DNA from 2 places in the Pontibacillus sp. ALD_SL1 genome. Region 1 is predicted to be linked to the other one. Evidence: riboswitches for the same ligand, from Rfam matches in the RefSeq annotation. Region 1 holds a riboswitch; the other holds the start of a gene.
What was found. Region 1 has a riboswitch for glycine ahead of IMZ31_RS06040 (ACT domain-containing protein). Riboswitches for the same ligand answer to the same signal wherever they lie in the genome.
Positions count from the first base shown of each region.

Region 1 (8,105 bases):
ATCAGGCACTACGTTCGCCGTTGCACTAATGTGACCGGCCCCACCAATCGCAAGCATCGGGTAGCAAAGTAGTTCAATACCTGAATAAAGAAGGAAATCACGACCGCAATTTAATAACACGCGATTAATATGCTCAAAATCTTTGTTTGACTCTTTTACTCCAATGATGTTTTCACAGTCTTGACTAAGTTTCCGAAGCGTTTCAACATGTAAATTCGTCGCTGTACGCCCAGGGATGTTGTAGATAATGATAGGAAGATCCACTGAATCTGCGACGGCTTTAAAATGTTTATATAGCGCATGCTGTGAAGGTTTATTGTAATATGGAACGATCACAAGTGCTGCATCTGCCCCGATTTCCTGAGCTTTCTTTGTCAGGTACAAGGTTTCCTGATGGTTTGTAGACCCCGTTCCAGGTACAAAAGGAACTCTTCCGTTAATCGCTTTGTGAGCCTCTTTCATTACATCAACCCGCTCTTCAACCGTTAATGAACTCGGCTCCCCCGTTGTTCCAGTCACAGAGATCGCATGCGTTCCACTGGCTATATGCCAATGAATGAGCTTTCTGAAGGCTTCAAAATCAATGGAATGGTCTTTTTGAAAAGGGGTCACAATCGGCGCGATTGACCCTCGTAGTCTTTGTTTCGCTTCTTGAATATTCATTTAGAAAACTCCCTTCTTGCCCGAAAAGATTTTATATTTTTCTGAAATATTTGTCATTTTAACGATAGCATGTGCTACGATAGATTTAAAATATCTAAAAAGTCTTCTTTTCATATTTAAAACATATATAGAATAGGAGTTGAATGAATGGATATTCGTCAGCTACGCTATTTTTACGTGATTGCCCAGGAACGTCAGATCACCCGTGCGGCTAAGCGACTTCACATAGCTCAGCCTCCTCTCAGCCAGCAGCTCAAACAACTAGAATCAGAGCTTGAAGTAAGTCTGGTCGAACGGAACGGGCGAACACTTGAGCTAACAGAAGCTGGAAAGGTGCTCTATCAAAGAGCTGAGAAAATTCTTCACGAAATGGACGACATCGTTACAGAAGTGAAGGAAACGGGTGAAGGAATAAGAGGAACGCTCTCTCTCGGATCTGTGAAGTCTTGTTTTTCCTATCTCCCACCCAAACTAAAATCCTTCCGTGACGATCACCCTCATCTTCGTTATAAACTCCAAGAAGGCGATACTTCTTCTCTATCCGAAAGCTTACGTAACCGGGAAATTGAGCTAGCGATTGTTCGGCTCCCTGTCGATAGCGAGGATTTCTCGATCATCCATTTACCAACCGAACCTTACGTTCTTGTCGTGCCTGAAAGTTGGTCAGATTTTGCTGTGGGACGTACGAGCGTTTCAATGCGTGAATTAGAAGAACTTCCCCTTTTATTGCTTCATAGACTCAGCGGAATTGGCCAATATGAATTGATCTTAGACGAATGTCGCCATCACGGATTTGAACCATCGGTGATCTGTGAATGCCCGGATGTAACCATGCTTTTGTCGCTAGTCTCAGCTCAAGTTGGAGCCACAATCGTACCTCAAGCCTCATTAAAGGACAGACATGAACCCGGACTCCGAGTCTTAACGATTCATGATGCGACCATTCAGGCTGAGCCAGCTATTGTCTGGTTAAAGGACCGCTTTCTCTCTGTCGCTGCTAGGAAGTTTATGGATCAATTTGAACCGGTTCAAAGTCTCCAGTAAAAAAGATTTGAATTTTTAGAATCTTTGTGTTTATGATAGACGTGATTCGAATTCGGCTTGAAGGAGGAAACCCTGATGAAGAAAGCACAAGTTCAGTTAAGTGGCGTTCCACAAGCAAAAGAAATGACCATTGACCCAGCTAAAGGTACACTCTCTGATGGTGACGGGTCGTTGCGATTAGACTTCCCTTTAACCGGCAACGTCTACGGAACAGCCATGAACTACAAAGGAAATTTAGATGAATTTGGTTTAGCCCTACATGAAGCCCCGTACAAAAAGCCACCAGAAGCACCCGTTTTATATATGAAACCTCGTAATACATTCACAGGACCAGAAACATCGATTACGATTCCAGACGGCGAAACGGAAGTGGAAATCGGTGCCGCGCTTGCAATCGTATTTGGTAGAACGGCTAGTAAAGTGATAGAAAAAAACGCGCTTGATTTTGTAAGCGGATACACAATTGTGAACGATATATCCATACCACATAAAAGCATCCACCGACCAGCGATTAAGGAGAAAGCTCAAGACGGCTTCTGTGCAGCAGGCCCCTGGATTGTAAACACAGATGAAGTAGTGAATCCAGATGACCTCGGTATTCGCATTTATATAAACGGCGCCCTGCGTCAGGAACATTCCACTTCAGAATTGGTTCGACCTGTTGGAAAACTCATTGCGGATGTGACCTCATTTATGACGCTCTATAAAGGCGATACGCTGCTCGTCGGTCTGCCACCAGGCGCACCACACGTTCAATCAGGTGATGAAGTCCGTATCCAAATCGATGAAATCGGCGCACTCACCAATCATTTTGTTTCAGAACGTTCGTATGTGAAGGAGGGCAACCGATGAAGAGAGCACGCGTAAGTTACAAAGGGAATATTTACGGGGCCATTGTAGAACATGATCAGCTTATTCTAGAATCTGGACAAACCGTACAAGAATCAGAGGTCACTTGGCTCCCACCTCTTGAAGCAGGCACCATTTTTGCCCTTGGTCTGAATTTCGCCGACCATGCATCAGAACTTGCTTTCAACGCACCAAAGGAACCTCTTGTCTTTTTAAAAGGACCAAATACACTTATCGGCCATCATGGCGAAACACCTCGACCAACTGATGTGACGCATATGCATTACGAATGTGAGCTTGCTGTTGTCATCGGAAGGCAGGGAAAAAACATCGGAAAAGATGAGGCATACGATTATGTAGCCGGCTACACGATTGCAAACGACTACGCTTTCCGTGATTACCTAGAAAATTACTACCGTCCGAACTTCCGTGTGAAAAACCGTGATAACTGTACGCCAATTGGGCCTTGGATTATGGATAAAGATGATATCGTTGATCCCATGAACCTCGCTCTCAGAACGTATGTAAACGGGACACTTGAGCAAGAAGGAAGCACGAAAGATATGATTTTTTCTGTTCCGTATCTAATTGAATATTTAAGTAGCTTCATGACACTTAACGAAGGCGATATCATCTTAACCGGAACTCCAAAAGGCCCAACAAAAGTAAACGTCGGTGATGAAGTTGTTACAGAAATTGAGGGCATCGGCCGTTTAGCGAATATGATTATTGAAGAACAACCCGCTCCAATATCCTGAAGGAGGAATGACCCATTGCCTCATATTATTGTGGAGTACACCGATAATTTAGTCGATTTTGATTTCCCTTCTTTGTTGCAGCACTTGAACCTGGTATTAGTGGAATCTCCCCACTTCCCAACAGGTGGGATCCGTTCCCGAGCTGTGAAGCTAACAGATTACGTAGTCGCTGATGGAACGGAAGATGATTCGTTCGTTCATATTGAATTAAAAGTAGGAGCAGGTCGAAGTGAGGAAATTTTAAAAGAGACAAGTGAAGCCCTATTTGCAGTAGCTGAATCGTTCTTTAACGACTGCTTTAAAGATCACTATCTGGCTCTATCGCTTGAGGTGACGGAATTTAACTTCCCTACTCAGAAGAAAAATAATATTCATAACCGGTATACAGGCTGAGCGTTCAGCCTGTTTTTTTGTGGATTTAGAAGTTGAGGAGTTAAGCCCAGGAGACTGGTCAGACTCCAGCTTGTCTCTCGGGCTTGAGTCACTTCCACCCGGACTTGAGCCGCCCCCCAGGGCTTGAGTCACTTTCTTCCTACTTGAGCCACTTCCACCTGGACTTGAGCCACTCTCCCTCCACTTAAGTCACTTTCGTTCAGACTTGTGACGCTCTTCTCAGACCACAAAAAAACTGCCCAAACCAAGTTTGGGCAGCCTACATAACAAACATTTAATTAATCAAAGCCTGCAACGGAGCAGGAATACGTCCGCCGCGGTTCACGAAGCCTTCGCTACTGTATGGATTTACACCCATAACTGGAGCGCGGCCAAGGAGTCCGCCGAATTCGATCATTTCGCCTTCTTCTCTTCCTGGAACCGGAATGACGCGTACGGCTGTTGTTTTCTTATTGATCATACCGATTGCCGCTTCGTCTGCGATGATGCCAGATAATGTTGCAGGTGAAGCGTCACCTGTTAGGGCGATCATATCAAGACCCACAGAACAGACGCATGTCATCGCTTCAAGTTTTGACAAGGAAAGGGATCCTTCTGTTACCCCTTCAATCATACCTTCGTCTTCACTGACTGGGATGAACGCACCGCTTAAGCCACCAACATACGAACTCGCCATGGCGCCACCTTTTTTCACAGCGTCGTTCATAAGAGCGAGCGCTGCGATTGTCCCGTGCGTACCGACACGTTCAAGTCCGATCTCTTCTAATATGCGAGCAACACTGTCGTTTAGCGCATTCGTAGGTGCAAGAGAAAGGTCGAGAATACCGAATGGAACGCCGATTCGTTCAGCTACTTGGCGCCCAACGAGTTCACCAGCGCGGGTGATTTTGAAGACCGTATTTTTAATAACGTCAGATACTTCACCAAGATCAGCTTCCGGGTAACGCTTGAGCGCGCTCAATACAACTCCTGGTCCACTAACGCCAACGTTCAGGACCGCTTCGCCTTCACCTGTTCCGTGGAAAGCGCCGGCCATAAATGGGTTGTCTTCTACTGGATTACTGAAGATCACAAGCTTCGCACAAGCGATTCCGTTTTGATCCTTCGTGCGTTCTGCTGCGTCACTGATGACGTGCCCCATTTGTTTGACTACGTCCATGTTGATTCCTGTACGAGTAGTCGCTACAGAAACAGAACCACAGACACGCTCAGTGACACTTAGGGCTTCAGGAAGAGAGTCAATTAAGGTCTGATCGCCTTTGGTGACACCTTTATGAGTAAGAGCGGAATAACCACCAATAAAATCAACGCCAAGGTCTTTCGCTGCCTGGTCTAATGATTTTGCAACTTCAACAGCTTCTGCGACCGTTGCATTACCGAGAATCTCAGATACAGGCGTAATCGAGATTCGTTTATTGATGATTGGTACGCCGTATTCTTTCTCGACTTGTTCCGCTACAGTTGTTAAGTCTTTTGCGTACGTTGTGATTTTGTTGTAGACATTTTCTTTTAACTTATCGATATTGGGATCGGCACAGTCGCGTAGGCTAATCCCAATTGTAACCGTACGGATATCGAGGTTCTCCATTTGGACCATACGTATGGTTTCTGTTATTTCGTTAAATGCAATATTCATGGGGAGGCCTCCTTAAATGCGGTGCATAGACTGGAAGACTTCTTCTAGCTGCAGACTAATTTGCACGCCTAAGTTCTCGCCAGTTTCTTGTAGTACTTTTCTGATTGCATCAAGATCATGCGCTTCTTTCACATCGATAATCATGATCATGGTGAAGTACTCTTCCACGATCGTTTGGCTAATATCGAGCACGTTTAATTTATATTCTGCGAGTACGTTTGTCACGTTCGCGATAATGCCGACTTGGTCTTTTCCAATAACGCTTACTACTGCTTTACGTTTTTCCATGATGATCCACCTCTGACTTTATTTTCTGTGAACAAAAAAAGAGATCAGCTCTCGCCGACCTCAGACAAACGTACCCATACACGTATTCTGTATGTAGTTCGTTCCTGTCCGGTTGCCTGAGATCATGAACCCTTCGGCGTCGCTTTAAAAGCGATCTCTCCAGGATTGGCTCCAGTTATAGTGTTACCCATAACCTTCACAGCCACTATTCTTTTGAATAAATGTAATGGTACCAATATGCGTATCGTTGGTCAAGGACTATGTTTCATTTAAACCGTTAGCATATCGCTAGATATTTAACTCGATGTATTCAATACTTTGCAAAAGTACTAAGAGGGGCCAGACACCCTTCATCTCTTTAAAGCAACGCCGCGTGCCAGACACCCTTTCACGCTCTAAAGCACTACTGGGTGTCTGACACCCTTCACTGCTCTAAAACACAAAAAAGCAAGTACCTGCTACCAGGTACTTGCTTTCAAGTTTATTTTTGGTGGTAAACGACTGCTTCGTATGGGCGAAGGGTGATACCCTCCTTAGATGCGTCAGGTGAACCGCTATAGTTATGAATCATAACGGAAGCTTGATCAAAGCTTACGTCTTCTGGCCATGGACGTTCAACTGTTTCCCCTGTCCAGTTTGTTACAACGACAAGCGTTTCTCCTTCATGTTCACGCTTATATGCATAGACTTCTTCATCTTCCGGCCAAATGAGGGTGTGATCCCCATTTACGATCACCTCATGTTCTTTACGAAGAGCAATCAGCTTCTTATAGTAATGAAAGATTGAATCCGGATTCTCACGTTCTTTCTCGACGTTAATCTGATCGTAATTCGGATTCACTTTTAGCCAAGGGGTGCCAGAAGTGAAGCCCGCATTGTCAGAAGCATCCCACTGCATCGGCGTACGTGCATTGTCACGGCCTTTTTCATGAATGGCTTTTAAAATTTCATCCGGGTCATGCCCTTTTTCAACGACCATATCCTGCCAAAGATTTCGGATCTCCACATCTTCGTAATCCTCAATGGATGGAAAGTGCACGTTTGTCATCCCGATTTCCTGACCCTGATAGACATATGGCGTGCCTTGCATCATGTGGAGCCACGTTGCAAGCATCTTCGCACTTTCAGCGTGGTACTCTCCATCATCACCGAAGCGAGAAACCGAACGAGGCTGGTCATGGTTCTCCAGATAAAGGGAGTTCCACCCCTTATTAAAGAGCTCAACTTGCCATTTTGACATAATTTCTTTTAACTCAGTTAGCTTCCAGTCTTTCTCTTCCCATTTCCCCATCTGACCACCAGGCTGCGCATCGACATCCATGTGCTGGAACTGGAATAACATCGATAACACGCCTGAATCTTCATTTGTAAACTGCTTCCCTTCCTCAGGCGTTACAAATCCAGTCTCCCCAACGGTCAGAATATCGTAATGGTCAAGCACTTCTTCTTTCATTTCCTGCATAAATTCCATGAAACGAGGACCGTTGGCGAAATAATCGCTCCCCCACTGGAATTCATCATCAGGCTTCGTGACAGGCGCATCCGGTAGTCCTTCCACTTTTGAAATTAAGTTAATAACGTCCATTCGGAAGCCATCGACACCGCGATCTAACCACCAGCGCATCATCTCATATACTTTCTGACGCACATCTGGATTTTCCCAGTTCAAATCCGGCTGCTTCTTCGTAAATAAATGAAGATAATACTCGCCTGTTGGCTCATGGTACTCCCACGCTGAACCACTGAAAAAGGATAGCCAGTTGTTCGGCTCTTTCCCCTCTTCATTAGGTGGACGCCAAATATAAAAGTCACGATACGGATTGTCTTTTGACTTCTTCGCTTCCTGGAACCAAGGGTGTTCGTCAGACGTGTGATTGACAACAAGGTCCATCACAAGCTTCAGTCCTTTCTCGTGCATCGTCGTAATTAACCGATCCCACGTTTCAAGGTCACCGAACTCTGTCATAATGTCCTGATAATCACTAATATCATAGCCGTTATCATCATTAGGGGACTTATAGATCGGTGAGAGCCAGATGACATCAATCCCAAGCTCAACAAGATAATCAAGCTTTTCGATAATGCCTTCTAAATCTCCAATACCATCACCGTTGCTGTCATTAAAGCTTCTCGGATAGATTTGATAGACGACCGAGTTTTTCCACCATTGTGTTGATTGTCCCATTTCTTAAATCCCCCTCGTTTATTCTTTTACAGCACCTGAAGTCAGACCAGATACGATTCGGCGCTGGAATAACAGCACCATAATGACAAGTGGAACCGTCACAATTACCGTTGCCGCAGTGATCTCTCCCCACGGAATTGTGTACTGTCCCTGGAACATGCCAATACCAACCGGCACCGTCTTATGGCTTTCTGCTGTATTAATCGTTAAAGCAAATAGAAACTCATTCCATGCTGCTATGAACACTAAGATTGCTGTTGTAAAAATGCCTGGCACAGCAAGTGGCAGG
Region 1 is NZ_CP062974.1:1,204,229-1,212,333, reverse strand. Features, by position in the region: gene hpaI (2,4-dihydroxyhept-2-ene-1,7-dioic acid aldolase) at 1-663, opposite strand, end outside; gene IMZ31_RS06065 (LysR family transcriptional regulator) at 811-1,707, shown strand; gene IMZ31_RS06060 (fumarylacetoacetate hydrolase family protein) at 1,783-2,559, shown strand; gene IMZ31_RS06055 (fumarylacetoacetate hydrolase family protein) at 2,556-3,314, shown strand; gene IMZ31_RS06050 (5-carboxymethyl-2-hydroxymuconate Delta-isomerase) at 3,330-3,707, shown strand; gene IMZ31_RS06045 (PFL family protein) at 3,982-5,343, opposite strand; gene IMZ31_RS06040 (ACT domain-containing protein) at 5,356-5,631, opposite strand; glycine riboswitch at 5,726-5,804, opposite strand; gene IMZ31_RS06035 (glycoside hydrolase family 13 protein) at 6,113-7,816, opposite strand; gene IMZ31_RS06030 (carbohydrate ABC transporter permease) at 7,835-8,105, opposite strand, start outside.

Region 2 (8,105 bases), 1.3 Mb from region 1:
GAACAAATTCATTAAAGAAAGCCTTTGAATACAACACTTGGAAGCCAGCATCTTCGAACTTTTTCTTCGCATAGCGGGCTTTTTGCATGTTTTGATAGGCCATTTCTTTAATGCCTTTCTTACCGAGCGCACTAAGGGCTACAGATGTGCCTAATGCATTTAAAGCTTGGTTAGAACAAATGTTAGATGTGGCTTTATCTCTTCTGATGTGTTGTTCACGAGCTTGCAATGTTAACACAAAGCCTCTTCGCCCTTCTTCATCTTGTGTTTGGCCTACAAGACGCCCTGGAACTTTTCTCATTAGTTTCTTGGTCGTAGCGAAGTATCCACAGTGCGGTCCACCAAACTGTGCAGGAATACCGAACACTTGAGTATCGCCTACAACAATATCCGCTCCAAATTCACCAGGTGGTGTGAGATACCCGAGAGCTAGAGGATTACTTGAAACCATAAACATTGCTTTTGAATCTTTTAAGATCTCTTGTACGTCTTCTAAAGGCTCAATTTGTCCGAAGAAGTTCGGATATTGAATGACGACGCCTGCAGTTTCTTCATCTAACTCATCTGCTAACATAGATAGGTTTGTCAAACCCTCTCTTGCTTCGATTTCAACCACTTCAATGTTTTGTCCCATTGCATAAGAATGAATAACTTCTAAAGAGTGAGGGTGAATGGCTTTAGATACAAGAACTTTTTTCTTCCTTGTTTGCCCAGCGCTTAGCGTCACCGCCTCTGCAAGTGAGGTGCCCCCGTCGTACATAGAAGAGTTAGATACTTCCATCCCTGTTAGCTCAGATATCATCGTCTGGAATTCAAAGATCGCTTGTAGCTCTCCTTGAGAAATTTCTGGCTGATAAGGTGTGTAAGCTGTATAGAATTCTGAACGAGACAGTACATGATCTACAATGGAAGGAATGTAATGATCATAAACCCCTGCCCCTAGAAAAGATGTATAGTCTTTCGTGTTGATGTTGTCTCCAGCTAGTTGAGCCAATTCTTTCATTAACTCTGGCTCACTTGCGCTAGGCTTTATGTTTAAATTTCCTTTGAAACGAACCTTGTCAGGGATATCACTAAATAAAACATCTGTTGATTCAACGCCAATACTGTCTAACATAGATCGTTTATCATGATCGGTCATAGGTAAATATCGAAATGTCATTGTAAAACCTCCCTATCCTTATCCTTACCGCTTATAAAATGGTGTTGGTATTACTTTTGCTTTCAACAATCTTTTACGAACCTGAACGAGCAGTTCGGTATCAGGCTCCGTATATTGATTAGGAACAACGGCAAGGCCTATATTTTTCTCTAATGTCGGAGACTGTGTACCAGTGGTAACAAAACCAATTTCCTTATCGTCATCAAATACTTTATAACCGTGGCGCGGAATCCCTTTATCGATCATTTCAAGACCTACGAGTTTCCTCTCTGTTCCTTCTTCTTTTTGTTTCTTAAGAACAGACTTGCCAATAAAGTCACCTTCTTTATCCACTTTGACAGCAAATCCAAGTCCAGCTTCAATAGGCGTAATATCTGCACTTAGCTCCTGACCATATAAAGGAAGCTTTGCTTCAAAACGAAGCGTGTCCCTTGCTCCAAGTCCAACAGGAAGTACCCCGTCCTCTTTGCCTTCAGCAAGAATAGCTCTCCAAAGCGCTCCCCCCGCATCTGGATGAATATAAATCTCAAATCCATCTTCTCCTGTATAACCAGTACGAGAAACAAGCGCTGCATGTTCAACACCACTAAAGGAGACATCTTGCAAGAATCGGAAGAATTTGATTTCAGAAAGATCCTGATCTGTTAAACGTTGTAAAACTGCTTCAGCCTTCGGTCCCTGAATAGCGAGTTGGACATACTGGTCGGAGACGTTATGAAGCGTCGCGTTTTCCGTTACATTTTCCTTTAGCCAATTGAAATCCTTATCTGTATTCGCTGCATTCACTACAAGCAAATAGGATTGCTCCTTCAACTTATAGACAATCAGATCATCAACCGTCCCTCCATCTTCATAGCAAAGAAACGTATATTGTGCCCGATTAGGTGTTAGTTTGGTTACATCATTCGTGAGCATCTTTTGCAGGTAAGCTTCACTTTCAGGTCCCTCTACTAAAATCTCTCCCATATGGGAAACGTCAAACAACCCAGCACTTTTGCGTGTTGCGTGATGCTCTTCTTTAATAGATGTAAATTGAACAGGAAGATCCCATCCTCCGAAGTCAACTGTTTTTGCTCCCCACTCCCCGTAATGAGGGTGCAGTGGTGTACGTTTTAAATCAGCCATTTTCAATATCCCCCTATGTACATAATCGTTCAAACTTGCGCTATTTTTCTGAAAATTTAACATAAAAAAACAGAGAAGCCACAATTCACGTGTCATTCCCTGTCCGTTAACCAGAAAGTTTCGCAGTATTCATTGCTGCTTTCTTCTTGGGTGGCCTTACGTAGGCACTCTCCAGAGGTGCGTCCTACAAGAGTCTTTTTGCCTGAGAGATTCACATCACTGTTTGCTCCTTCGGCGCCGCCAAGTTTCTGCGGTCTCTCCTCTTGTAATCATTCGCCATCATAATATTTTCATAAATGGTTCATACTAATTCATAAACGTTTCGGAATAGTAAACACTAGTTTACAAATTCACTGTCATTATATCACACGGTATTTGCACTGTGCACAAAAATTTATTGCTTGTAAAGGTAGGGTTACACATGAATCCATCTATAGAGATCGATACTTCTATTGATCCAATAGTAGCAACGAACTTACAGTCAGAAGGCCCTTTTGCTTCATGGGAATTATTCCAGATGGCCTATGAGACATCAAAGCACGTTGCCACTCCTGAATTTAAGGGGCTCCAATCACCCAAATACTTACCTCATGTCGACTTTCTTCCTCATCAATTAAATTGTGCTGAACAAGTGGTGGAAGAAATGAACGGACGAGCAATCCTAGCAGACGAAGTAGGACTAGGTAAAACGATAGAAGCAGGATTAATTTTAAAAGAATATATGATTCGTGGACTTGTAAAAAAAGTACTCATACTAGCCCCTGCCTCTCTCGTCAATCAGTGGGTACAAGAAATGAACCAGAAGTTCTATATCCCTGCAGCAGCTCAAAGAAAGTCTGCTATCTGGGACTATGATATTGTCGTATCTTCTATTGATACGGCTAAGCGACATCCGCATCAGGAAAAAATCTTAGACACAGAATATGATCTAATTATCATTGACGAGGCTCATAAATTAAAAAATCATAAAACGAAAAACTACGCGTTTGTAAGGTCACTAAAGAAAAAATATTGCCTTCTTCTGACGGCCACTCCAGTGCAGAACCACCTGGTTGATATCTTTAATTTAGTTTCTATCTTAAAGCCAGGTCATTTAGGAAACTATGAAGACTTCACTAAACGCTTTGGAAGAAATCGAAATCAACTATCAAATGATGAACATTTAAAAGAATTAGTCAAAAAAGTCATGGTCCGTAACCGTCGTGATGAAACAGGTGTGGATTGGACGAAGCGTAATGTAGAAACAGTCTATATTGATTTCACAGAAGAAGAAAAGAACGCTTACGAAAAGCTGTCTGAAGTTACAAGCGGAGGAATGGCTTTTTCCAACATTGTTCTTTTGCGAGAGTTATGCTCAAGCCGCGAAGCGTGTTTCCTTTCGATTCAGAGTATGTTGAAGAATGAGGAGATCCATCCTTCAAGAGCTGAACAACTACAAGAGATGATTGGCTATATCGAGAAAATGCCTCATCACGCTAAAGCGCAAAAAGTTGTTGAATTAATCTCGAAAACGGATCAGAAATTCATTATATTCACGGAGTATAGAGCTTCTCAATACTATCTACAGTGGTATTTGCAACAACATGGCATTACATCCGTTCCGTTTAGGGGTGGCTTCAAGCGAAGTAAGAAGGATTGGATGAAGCAACTCTTCCAAAACCACGCCCAAGTTCTCATTGCTACAGAAGCTGGAGGGGAAGGGATTAACTTGCAGTTCTGTAACAATATGATTAACTATGACTTACCTTGGAATCCGATGCGCCTCGAACAACGAATCGGGCGTATTCACCGGTTTGGACAGAAAGAAGACGTTAACATTTACAACTTTGCCATTCGAGACACAATTGAAGAACACGTTCTTTCCCTTCTTTATGAGAAAATCCACCTTTTCCAAAGAGTCGTCGGGAACTTAGATGCCATCTTACAAAAGCTAGAACTTGATAACCTAGAAGATGAAATTCAATCCATTTTTACAGAGTCTGCTTCAGATGGGGAAATGAAAGTAAAACTCAACAACTTATCTTCCGTTATATCGTACGCAATGGAACAAGATCAGGAGGTGGAAATGGATGGAACAACAGGCGCTTCATAGCTTCTTGCATCGCTACTTCACAGCTAATGATTGCTCGATTTTAGAAGACCGTGATGGGGTTATGAAAATTCAGTTAACTGAAGAACAAGATGAAGTACTCATGAACCGACCATTCTATTGGAATTATGTCAAAAGGGTCAACGGTAAAGGAATTCCCATGCAGGTAACCTTTATTACCAACCCAAACCGTCGTGAAGAGAAGGGAGAATGGCTACACTTTGGCTCCCCTCGCGTTCACCAGATGTTTCAGATGCTACGAAAGAAAGGACAAATCACAAGGCAATATGAACAAGTAGACACAAATCAACAAACAAGCCTCACCCCTTGGCTTATTCTAAATGCATCGATTAATTTTAAAGGGACTCAAAAACGACAGGAGATTGTCTCATTAGGGCTTCAGTTGATTAACGGAAGTATAATCCCGCAGTTCATGGACCGCTTGGGCTCTATTTCCCTTTCCCCTAAGATTCCAGATTACTGCTATACGTTAACACCAATTATTAAGCTGCCAAGTGCATTAAAACGGGTTGAAGCCTATATACATGGAAACGTTACGAAGCAGGACCTTTCTTGGGGCGAAGATGCACTACGGTTGTTAGAAGAAGAAAAACAATTATTAGAGCACTTTTATAAAAACGATGTTCAATCTGAAGATGATGAGGATGAAGAAGCTGTTGAGCTAAAAGCCGAGGCTGTGGAAAGACTTGAAAGAGAAAAAAGTGCGCTTCAACAACGATATGAACCCAAAATTGTAGTGGACGTTATTAATGCTGGAATGATTTATATCAGCCAGTCCAGCTCTTCTAAAATGATAGCAGACCACCTAAAAGCTTAAAAAAGCAGCGTCTAGGTAGATAGACGTTGTAAAACCACAAAAAAGTCGTATGATCTCTTTAAAGAGATCATACGACTTACATTATGGAATGGATATTATTTAACATGCTTTTTGAACATAAACTTCAAAGCAAAAGGCAACATCCCAAACCATCTAGAACTTATAGCTTCTTGCTGTTTCTTTTGTTCTTTTCGTTTCTTTCGTTCATCTTCAGGTAGATCCATATACTTCACAATTTCTTGAGTCATAAATTTCACATAGTCATTTCCAGACATAGATCCTCACCTCACATTAGGTGTACATCAGTAGTATGTCCAAAAACCCTTTATTTTATAACGTTCGCTACTTGAACAACTATCTCATCCACCGCTCGATCATTCGTGTTAACCGTAACATGAGCCCATTCTTTATAAGTAGGAAGTCGCTTTTCAAATAAAGCACGCCTTTTTGTATGATCCTGATTCCAAAGCGGTCGGTTCTGGTCTTCTTGAAGACGTTCTATAATCGAATCAAAATCAGTATGTAAATATATAATCTTCCCAGAACTCTCCATCACAGCGTGATTAGTAGGCGTTTCAATAATTCCACCACCAGTAGCTATAACTGCATCCTTACTTTTGGCTGCGCTTAGAGCTTCTGCCTCATACTTACGGAAAGAAGCTTCCCCACCTTCAGCAAAAATATCTGGTATGCTCTTACCATTCCTTTCCTCTATTGACTGATCTAAATCAATAAAAGATTTTTGAAGTCGTTCTGCCAGTTGTTTTCCGACGCTGGATTTACCACTTCCCATAAATCCAATTAAGTAAATATTTTGCAAACCTGCTCCTCCTTAGTGTAGCGGCTGGTCTAACGTTGCCTGAATCAATGTCATAAGCCTCGGAGACACAGAATCAGGGTCAACCATGCCGTCTTTTTCTGTTTTCACTTGCATAAGGTCTTTTAAGATCTCATGCTGAGCATCCCCAAGGTCCACACCGCCTTGCTCTAATGCAAATTTCAAAGCATACACTCTTTCATGCAAAACTTCTCTATCCAAAATCATCCACTCCTTTTTCCGTTTAATTCATCTTATCACAGCAAGAGCGATGAGAGCCACGGGGACACGTTCATTGTCCCTTCCCGTCTCAAAATCACAAGATTTATTCAGGGGAGGAGATGATCCCTTATATCATCACTAAGAAATATTGAAAAAAAAGAAGGAATTACTCTTAACTTGTCGAAACCTTAACCAAACCACAATAGGAGGTGTTTCATGGATTGAATTTTGTCACCATGCAGTCTGAAGACATTTTATCTAAAGCCACCACACAACGTTCCTCTGATATTCACTTTTGCCCAGAAGGTGATTCGGTTCATATTTACTTTAGAATCGATGGCTATCGCACCTTTTCTTCCACCCTCACACGCCAGCAGTACACACCGCTTCTTTCTTACTTTAAGTTCACATCGGGTATGGACATTGGAGAAACCCTCACACCACAAGATGGGAAATCTCAGTATGTAAGTGGAACAAACTCGTATGATTTACGTTTATCAACGCTACCTCTTGAGGAAACAGAAAGCCTCGCCATTCGCATTCTCCCTCAGAAAGAAGACCTTCCACTTGAATCCCTTTTCTTATTTCCATCTCAAACGACTCAACTCAGGAAATGGATCGGCCGTCATACCGGGATCATTCTATTTACTGGCCCAACCGGAAGCGGAAAAACGACCACGCTTTATGCTCTGCTCCAAACATTATTAAAAGAACAGTCGTACCAAACCATTACACTAGAAGATCCTATCGAACAAAGGCTCCACGATATTCTCCAAGTACAAGTAAACGAAAAAGCAGGTATGGATTACTACGCCGGTCTTAAAGCGGCCCTTCGGCATGATCCGGATATCTTAATGCTCGGAGAGATTCGTGATGAGAAGACGGCTCAATTTGCCTTTCACGCTGCGCACACTGGACATTTGGTGCTATCCACTCTTCATGCCAAAAATGCATATGGAACGATTTATCGTCTGCTCGAAATGGGGATATCTAAAACAGATCTCGAACAAACGCTGATCGCAATTGCCTCTCAACAGCTACTTCCCATTGTTTGCCCGAAACCTCACAAACAAAAGCGAACCGCTATTCTTGAAATGCTGGAGGGACGTGAGTTACAAGAAGCTCTTGCCGGGCACTCCCCTTACAAATCTCCTTCGTATCCTTCATTTGCTAATTTGAGGAGGAAAGCCTATGCCCTTGGGTTCATTACGTGACTTACCTAAGCAATTGCACATATTTCGCCAGTCCTCTATTCATACAACCATCCAAGTTCGGTTTTTACAACGCCTCTCTCATCTACTCACACGAGGGTACTCCCTTCAAAACGCTCTCGAGATTTTGTCTTTTGATTCAAATTTAAAGCCAACCATTAAGCAGTTAAAATATCATTTATTAGATGGAGAATCTCTTGAAGACACACTTGAGGCGTTAGGGTTCTCTAAGTATGTTGTTTCTTTCTTACATGTTTCTAAAATGGATAATCGAATTGAAGACGCCTTGATCAAAGGGAGCAACCTTCTTCATAAACAACAAACGTACCAAAAAAAGTTTGTAACCCTTATCCGCTATCCACTTGTTTTATTTTGCCTATTTATCGGAATCATCATGTTCACCAAGCAGTTTCTTTTGCCAACATTTTTGCAACTGTATGCCTCTATGAATTATGAATCTACAAAGGTCACCCAACTCATCAAAGGGTTAGATATTGTTTCAGCAATCTTACTTTGGTCCCTACCTATAGTAGGAGCCATGATTGTAGTATGGATTTCTACAAAGAACCGTTTCACCCCTCAACAATTATCCTCTCTTTATGAACGAGTTCCTTTAATTAAAGGGTTCATCACAATGCAGA
Region 2 is NZ_CP062974.1:2,482,061-2,490,165, forward strand. Features, by position in the region: gene gcvPA (aminomethyl-transferring glycine dehydrogenase subunit GcvPA) at 1-1,162, opposite strand, end outside; gene gcvT (glycine cleavage system aminomethyltransferase GcvT) at 1,187-2,287, opposite strand; glycine riboswitch at 2,468-2,560, opposite strand; gene IMZ31_RS12620 (DEAD/DEAH box helicase) at 2,709-4,379, shown strand; gene IMZ31_RS12625 (YqhG family protein) at 4,357-5,214, shown strand; gene IMZ31_RS12630 (YqzE family protein) at 5,310-5,489, opposite strand; gene IMZ31_RS12635 (shikimate kinase) at 5,540-6,034, opposite strand; gene IMZ31_RS12640 (hypothetical protein) at 6,047-6,253, opposite strand; gene comGA (competence type IV pilus ATPase ComGA) at 6,475-7,467, shown strand; gene comGB (competence type IV pilus assembly protein ComGB) at 7,445-8,105, shown strand, end outside.
Region 2: it holds a riboswitch for glycine, as region 1 does, so the genes downstream of both, gcvT (glycine cleavage system aminomethyltransferase GcvT) here and IMZ31_RS06040 (ACT domain-containing protein) in region 1, are expected to answer to the same signal.